DNA from 2 places in the Frankia sp. CcI49 genome. Region 2 is predicted to be linked to the other one. Evidence: riboswitches for the same ligand, from Rfam matches in the RefSeq annotation. Region 2 holds a riboswitch; the other holds the start of a gene.

Evidence for each region. A riboswitch is a leader RNA that binds a small molecule or an ion and turns the genes downstream of it on or off. The one in region 2 is predicted to bind thiamine pyrophosphate.
Region 1: it holds a riboswitch for thiamine pyrophosphate, as region 2 does, so the genes downstream of both, thiC (phosphomethylpyrimidine synthase ThiC) here and CcI49_RS06785 (thiazole synthase) in region 2, are expected to answer to the same signal.

What each region holds. Positions count from the first base shown of each region.
Region 1 is NZ_MOWP01000029.1:102,819-106,882, forward strand. It holds gene CcI49_RS26565 (class I SAM-dependent methyltransferase) at 1-335, shown strand, start outside; gene thiC (phosphomethylpyrimidine synthase ThiC) at 637-2,307, opposite strand; TPP riboswitch at 2,532-2,653, opposite strand; gene CcI49_RS42220 (hypothetical protein) at 2,724-3,605, shown strand.
Region 2 is NZ_MOWP01000007.1:93,300-97,363, forward strand. It holds gene pknB (Stk1 family PASTA domain-containing Ser/Thr kinase) at 1-1,752, opposite strand, end outside; TPP riboswitch at 2,046-2,159, shown strand; gene CcI49_RS06785 (thiazole synthase) at 2,154-3,131, shown strand; gene thiH (2-iminoacetate synthase ThiH) at 3,131-4,064, shown strand, end outside.

The sequences.
Region 1 (4,064 bases), on a different contig from region 2:
CGCGCCGGCAGCACTACATCCCGGTCGACAACCTGCTCGCGGCGCTCGAGGACCGCGGGATGCGCCCCATCGTGGTCCAGTTCGGCCCGGCGCAGCGCCCCGGCGACCTCACCCGTGCCCTGCGGCTGCTCATCGCGAACCTCGCCCCGAAGCCCGAGCCGTGGGTGCACGCCAGCCGGGCCGGGATCGGCCGGCGGGTGCTGCGGGCGGTCCTGCTGCTGGCCGCGGTCGTCCCGTTCGGGCTGGCCTGGGGGCTGGACAGGCTGACCCGGCCCGTGCTGGCACGGGGGAGACGCTCCAACACCTACCGGGTGCTCGCCCGCAAGGAAGGCTGACCCGGCCTGGCACCCCAGCGGTTCGCCGCTGTGCCGCTGTGCCGCTGTGCCGTTCTGCGGCTATTCGAGCCGCCGCCGCGGGCTGCGGCAGCCGCCGCCGTTGCTGCCAGGCAAGAGTTGGGCAAGAGTTGAGGATTTTGGTCGTCAGAACGACCAAAATTCCATGATCTTTGAACGGAGGCTCGGATCCGCCTGAAACGCGAACCGGCCGCCGCCCGGACGGGGGCGACGGCCGGCTGGGTAGCCCAAGGGACCGGAAACCTCAGAGATCAGCAGCCGCAGAGATCAGCAGGCTCACGTATCAGGTCGCCTGCTGGTCGGCGAGCGGCAGGTAGATGCGGGAGCCCTGCTCGGCGAACTCCCGGGACTTCTCCGCGAGCCCGGCCTGCACGGCCTCCTCGGTCTCGAGGCCGTGCTCGGCGGCGTACTTGCGGACGTCCTGGGTGATGCGCATCGAGCAGAAGTGCGGGCCGCACATGGAGCAGAAGTGCGCGGCCTTCGCCGGCGCCGCCGGGAGTGTCTCGTCGTGGTACTCCCGAGCGGTCTCCGGGTCCAGCGAGAGGTTGAACTGGTCGTCCCAGCGGAAGTCGAACCGGGCGTCGGAGAGAGCGTCGTCCCAGGCCTGCGCGCCCGGGTGCCCCTTCGCCAGGTCCGCCGCGTGGGCGGCGATCTTGTAGGCGATTACGCCGGCCTTGACGTCCTCACGGTCCGGCAGGCCGAGGTGCTCCTTGGGGGTCACGTAGCAGAGCATCGCCGTGCCGTACCAACCGATCATCGCCGCGCCGATCGCGGAGGTGATGTGGTCGTAGCCGGGCGCGATGTCGGTGGTGAGCGGACCGAGCGTGTAGAAGGGCGCGTCATGACACAGCTCGGCCTGCAGGTCCATGTTTTCTTTGATCTTGTGCATCGGGACGTGGCCCGGGCCCTCGATCATCACCTGGACGTCGTGCTCCCACGCCACCTGGGTCAGCTCGCCCAGCGTGGCCAGCTCCGCGAGCTGCGCGGTGTCGTTCGCGTCGGCGATCGACCCGGGGCGCAGCCCGTCACCGAGGGAGAAGGTGACGTCGTAGGCGCGCAGGATCTCGCAGAGCTCGGCGAAGTTCGTGTAGAGGAAGTTCTCCTGGTGGTGGGCGAGGCACCACGCGGCCAGGATCGAGCCACCCCGCGACACGATGCCGGTCTTGCGCTTCGCGGTCATCGGCACGTACCGCAGCAGCACGCCGGCATGGACCGTCATGTAGTCCACACCCTGCTCGGCCTGCTCGATGACGGTGTCGCGGTAGACCTCCCAGGTGAGCTCCTCGGCCTTGCCGCCGACCTTCTCCAGCGCCTGGTAGATCGGGACGGTACCGATCGGGACGGGCGAGTTGCGGATGATCCACTCGCGGGTGGTGTGGATGTTCCTGCCCGTCGACAGGTCCATCACGGTGTCGGCGCCCCACCTGGTCGCCCACACCATCTTCTCGACCTCCTCCTCGATGGACGAGGCGACGGCCGAGTTGCCGATGTTCGCGTTGATCTTTACCAGGAGGTTGCGGCCGATGGCCATCGGCTCGCTCTCCGGATGGTTCACGTTCGCCGGCAGGACCGCCCGCCCGGCGGCGATCTCGTCCCGCACCAGCTCCGGCGCCAGGCCTTCCCGAAGCGCCACGAACTCCATCTCCGGGGTGATCTCGCCCCGCCGGGCGTAGGCGAGCTGCGTCACCGCCTGGCCGGCGAGTGCCCGCCGCGGCGCGCGTGCGGAACCGATGAACAGGTCGGCCTCGGGTGCGCTCGTCCTGCTGCGCCCGTCGTCGGCGGGCTGGACGGCCCGACCTGTGATCTCCTCGGTGTCTTCGCGGTCGATGATCCAGCTGGACCGCAGTGCCTGCAGGCCCCGCCGCACATCCACCCCGGCGCCCGGGTCGGTGTACGGCCCGGAGGTGTCGTAGAGGACGAGGCTGTCGCCGGTGCTCAGCGCGACCTCGCGCATGGGCACCTGAAGGTCGGGCCGGGAACCGGTCAGATAGGTCTTGCGGCTGCCGGGGAACGGCCGGGCCAGAATTCCGTCCGCCTCGGCGCCGGCCGGGCCGGGGGTGGAGGCCGGAGTGGGGGCGGGAATCGTGGCCGTTGGCTGCTGGGACGCAAGCCCCGGCCCGGAGGAAATCGGTGCATTCTCGGACGAAGTGGACTCAGCTTGCGCGGGCTGGATGGGACGCACCACCTTTGATCACTCCCTACGCCGGAATTACCCGGACAGGTTCAGGCGGTCGGCGGCACCGGCTGTTGCCCGGCCGCCCTCTCAGCCTCCCAGGGTGGAAGCTCCCGCATCTGCCTCGACGCTACGGCAGGCGCCACCCCTTCGCCACCCCCTTGGTCATCTTCGCCAAGTTCGTCACGTACCGGTTCGTGCCATTCGCCGGACGGCTCGGCGTGGTCGGTGCAGGCGTCGGGACCAGCGGCGGGACGGATCGGGGCGAGCTCCCGCAGCGCCGCCCCGACCAGGGCGGCGACCTCCTCCGGGGTCTCCCAGAGATGTTCGGCAGGCACAGTGAGGACCACTTTCGTGGCCGAAAGCACCCGGGCCGGACCGGGTCTGCCGACGCGCACAAGCACCCGCCAGGGCCGATACCAGACGTCGAGCCGGCCGGTGGGAAGGTCGGGGGAGCCGACGGCCACTGTCTGCCCGGTGGGCAGCGAGAAGGCGATCTCGATCTGCCGGTAGAGGCGGGACAGCAGTTTCGGGGTACGGCGGCTCTGATCGTCGAGCGTCTCGCCGATCAGGGTGCGCCGGGTGATCGGCCCGCGGCGCGCCAGCGCCCGCCGCATCGCCTCGACGGTGACGAAACCCTGGCCCAGGGCATCGACGACCACGGTGCGGGCCGCGCCGCGGTCGCCGGACCACTCGGCCAGGTCGACGACGGAACGGGCCGGCACGGTGCGGGGTGGCAGCCGGGCGCGGTGCACGTCCGCCGGGGTGAGCCGGGCCGTGCGGCGGAAGGCCACGCCGGGCACCGGCGCGTTACGGCGCTCGGGTGGAACCAGCACCGTGACGACCTCGTCATCGTGGTCGACCAGACCGTCCAGCTCGGCGGCGGTGGCCCCACCGAGCACCGCTCCCTGGCCGCCCGCGAGCAGGCCAGCCCAGGCTCGCTGGACCAGGGCCGGCCCGACCGCCGTGATCAGCACTCCCGGCGCGGGCTGCCGCCACATGCCGGCGGTGACCCGCGCCCGGATGTCGGCCCGGGTGAGACCGGCGCCGATCGCGTCGCGCTCGCTGATGACACCTGACTGGAGGTCGGCGATCTCCTGCCAGGGGAGTCGGCCGGGACGGGCTGTCATACCCAGACAATGGTCATTGTCGATCCGTTGTGTCCATGGCGGGTTGCCGGCCTGTGGAAAACTACTCCTGGACTGGCTCCAGGCCCCTATTCCGTAAACGCATACAACGATTCGGTCGGGCCAGGTCGGGAGCGGTTCGAGGGCGGGTGTCGCGGGCCCGTATCGTGTGCGACCGACACCTGCGCGAAATTGTGGGTGTGTTGCCGCGCGGCAGTCTGCTTGCACGTGTGATGGTGGTGTCCAGTGCGGGGCGTGGAGGTGGCCGGAGACGCGCGGCTTCGGCCCGGAGGTCGGAGGAATGTCGACACACCGAAGGTCCGGCCGGTCCTTGGGCCGCCGGAGAGGAGACGGGGGCGGCGGTCGCGTGCCCGCGCAGTCGATTGCGATCGGTTTGGCCGCGGTCAGTGC
Region 2 (4,064 bases):
CTTGGCGACGAAGAGGGTGACGGTGGCACCCGCGTTCACCCGTTGGCCGGGGCTCGGCGAGGTGCGCGCGACCTGGCCCGGCTCCACGCTGTCGTCGGTGATCAGCGACTGCTTCACGGTGAGGCTGAGGCCCAGCGCGTCCAGCTTCGCCTTGGCCTCGTCGTAGGTCAGCCCGACGAGGTCGCCGGGGATCTCCGCCGTCGACGGCCCGGAGCTCACGTACAGGATCACCGGTGTGTTCCGCTCGACCGCCGTGCCGGCCTGCGGCTCGGTTCGGATGACCTGGCCCTCGGGGACGGTGTCGTTGGCCTCCGCGTTGCGCCCGCCGACCGTGAGCTTCGCCTGGGTCAGCTCGACCTGGGCCTGTTCGGCGGTCTTCCCGGCGAGAGCAGGAACGACCGCCTTCGGTGTGCCGCTGCTCAGCCGAAGCGTCACGACGGTGTCGTCGCTGATCTTGGCGCCGGTCTCCGGGTCCTGCTCGGCGACCTGGCCCTCGGCGTACGTGTCGCTGGCGAGCGTCTGGCCGTATTTGAACCTGATGCCGGCCTCGTTCAGGTTCTTCTCGGCCGCCGCCTTGGTCAGCCCGAGCAGCAGCGGCACCTCGGGCTTGGTGCCGCCCAGCAGCGCGCGGAACAGGACCACGCCGAGGACCAGGCAGACCACCACGACACCGGCGATGACCGCGGGGCCGGCGGGCAGCCGCCCGGACCGGGCCTCCTGCGGCCGCCGGCGGCGGCCCTGGCCCGAGCCGGTGCTGATCATGCTGGTCGGCGCGACCGGTGGCCGAGGCGGCTGCGCCGGCAGGGCGCCCGGGTACGCCCCCGCTCCTGGGCCCCGCGGCGGGGTAGGCGACTGCAGCGGGCCGGTGAACCCGGAGTGGTACTCCTCGTCGTCACCGGGCGCGGGAAGGTAGGGCAGGATCGCCCGCAGCTCGGCGAGCAGCGCGGCGCCGTCGGCCGGCCGGTGGTTCGGGTCGCGTGCGGTGGCCCGCAGCGTGAGCGCGTCCAGCTCGGCGGGGACGTCGAACACGACCGAGGACGGCGCGGGCACGTCACCGTGGACGGACTGGTAGGCCACCGACATCGGCGTCTCACCGTTGTGCGGGAGCTGGCCGGTGATCATCTCGAAGAGCATGACGCCGGCGGCGTAGACGTCGCTGCGCATGCCGGCGGTGCCGTGGGTGACCTGCTCGGGTGCCAGGTACCCGACGGTGCCCATGACGACGCCGCCGGTCACCGCCTGGGTCGGCTGGGACACCGGCCGGGCGAGCCCGAAGTCGGCGACCTTCACCTGGCCGTCGTCACCGAGCAGGATGTTCTCCGGCTTGATGTCGCGGTGGATGATCCCGGCGGCGTGCGCGGCGGCGAGCGCCTCCGCGACGGGCTCGAAGATCTCGACGACCTCGGGCACGGTCAGCCGCCCGCGGGTGGTCAGGTACTCGCGCAGCGACCGCCCGCGCACCAGCTCCATGACCAGGTAGTGCAGGACGCCGGCCGTCGTCCGGTCCGAACCCTGGTCGAGGATCGACACGACGCGTGGCGTGCTGAGCCGGGCGACCGCGTTCGCCTCCCGGTGGAACCGGGCCACGAACTCGGGGTCGTGGCTGAGGTTCGGGTGCATGATCTTGAGCGCGACGAAACGGTCGAGGCGGTTGTCGTGCGCGACGTACACCGTCGCCATCCCGCCGACGGCAAGCCGCTCCTGGGCGGTGTACCGCCCATCGAGAAGACGACCGATGACAGGGTCGGTCACCGTGGCATCCACGGGGACAGTTTACGATCGGCCGTTCCGACCGTCGGACAGTGGTCTTACTTCGCAAATCCGTCGGAGTGGCGCCCAAACGGGCGGGACTTTCGTCACAAAGTGGCGAATCTGCGCCGGAGTGGCGCGATCAGTCGCGGATTTTCTTCTGGGCCGGGCGAAATCTCGACGCCCGCGCGGGCGGCCCACCTCGGCCGGCGCGGCGCGGCTCACACCCTTTCCCCGCCGTCCCCGCCGCCAGCTGCGGGAACTGGCTGGGTACCTCCACTTCTGGTGCTTACACTGTGGCGTGACCGGGGAGCCCGCGGACGCGGGCTGAGAGGCCGATCAGGATGCCGTCGGCGACCCGCAGACCCGATCGCGGTCATGCGCGCGTGGGGAGGAATCGCTCGATGACACAACAGATCACGCCGACGGGTCCTGCCATCAAGGCAGGTCCGGCCGGCACGGCCGGTGCGGCCGCTGCGGCCGGCCTCGGGGAGGACCCCCTCCAGATCGCCGGCACCGCCTACGCCAGCCGGCTTCTGGTGGGCACCGGCAAGTTCGCCAGCCACGAGCTGATGCGGGCGAGCCTGGTCGCCTCCGGCGCCGACATCGTCACCATCGCGCTGCGCCGGGTGGACCTGTCGCGGGCGGGAGAGGGCGACGTGCTCGACTTCGTCCCGGCCGGGATGACGCTGCTGCCGAACACCTCCGGGGCGGTCGACGCGGCCGAGGCGCTGCGGCTGGCCCGGCTCGGCCGCGCGGCGACCGGCACCGCGCTGGTGAAGCTGGAGGTCACGCCGGACCCGCGCACCCTCGCACCCGACCCGATCGAGACGCTGCGCGCGGCGGAGCTGATGGTCGCCGACGGGTTCACCGTGCTCCCGTACTGCTCGGCCGACCCGGTGCTCGCCCGCCGGCTCGAGGAGGCCGGCTGTGCCACGGTGATGCCGCTCGGCAGCTGGATCGGCTCCAACCGCGGCCTGCGGACCCGGGACGCGATCGAGGCGATCGTCGAGACCGCCGGCGTCCCGGTCGTGGTCGACGCGGGCCTCGGCGCGCCGTCCGACGCCGCCGAGGCGATGGAGATCGGTGCCGACGCGGTGCTGGTCAACACCGCGATCGCGATCAGCGCCGATCCGGTCACGATGGCGCGCGCGTTCGCGCTCGCGACCACCGCGGGGCGGCTGGGGTATCTCGCCGGTCGCGCGCGGCCGGGTAGCGCGACGGTGGCCGCGGCGTCCTCCCCGCTCACCGGCTTCCTCGGCTCGCTCACCGACGACGGCGCCGGTGGCACGGTCGGCAGCGGCGCCGTGAGCAGCGGCGCCGTGAGCAGTGGCGCGGTCGGCAGCGGCACCGTGAGCAGCGGCGTTGGCGGGGGCGCCTGATGGCCAGCCCGCCGGGCCTGTTCGCCCACGAGCTCGCCGCGTCGGACATCCCGGGCCTGGCCCGGTCCGCCCGCGAGGCGGGCCCGGCCGAGGTGGACGCGGTGCTGCGCCGGGCGGCCGCCGCTGGCCGGGGTGGCGGCGCGCACGGCGACACCGGCGGCCGTCTCGGCCTCGCCGATCTCGCCGTGCTGCTGTCGCCGGCCGCCACCGGCCGGCTGGAGGAGCTCGCGCAGCTCGCGCAGGCGACCACACTGCGGCGCTTCGGGCGGGCGGTGCGGATGTTCGCCCCGCTCTACGTGTCGAACGCCTGCCTGTCGTCCTGCACGTACTGCGGCTTCGCGAAGGGCCTGGAGGTGGCGCGGCGCACACTGACCCCGGAGGAGGCCGTCGGGGAGGCGCGCCTGCTGGTCGACCTCGGTTTCCGGCATCTCCTGCTGGTCTCCGGCGAGCACCGGATCGAGGTCTCCGCCGACTACCTGGTCGATGTCGTGGAGCGGCTGCGCCCGTTCGTCCCCTCGATCAGCATCGAGACCCAGACCTGGTCGGACGACACCTACACCCGGCTGGTCGCGGCCGGCCTGGAGGGGGCCATCCACTACCAGGAGACCTACGACCGGGCGCGTTACGCCGAGGTCCACGTCGCCGGCTGGAAACGCGACTTCGACCGCCGGCTGGCCTCGTTCGAGCGGGCGGCCCGCGCCGGGGTGCGGCGCCTGGGCCTGGGGGTGCTGCTCGGGCTCGCACCGGACTGGCGGGCCGACATCCTCGCGCTCGCCGCGCACGCCTCGTTCCTCAGCCGCCGCTTCTGGCGGACGGAGGTCTCCGTGGCCCTGCCCAGGATCAAGCCGAGTGCCAGTGGTTTCCCGCCCACCGTGGTGGTCTCCGACGCCCAGTTCGTCCAGGCGCACGCGGCGCTGCGGCTGTTCGAGCCGG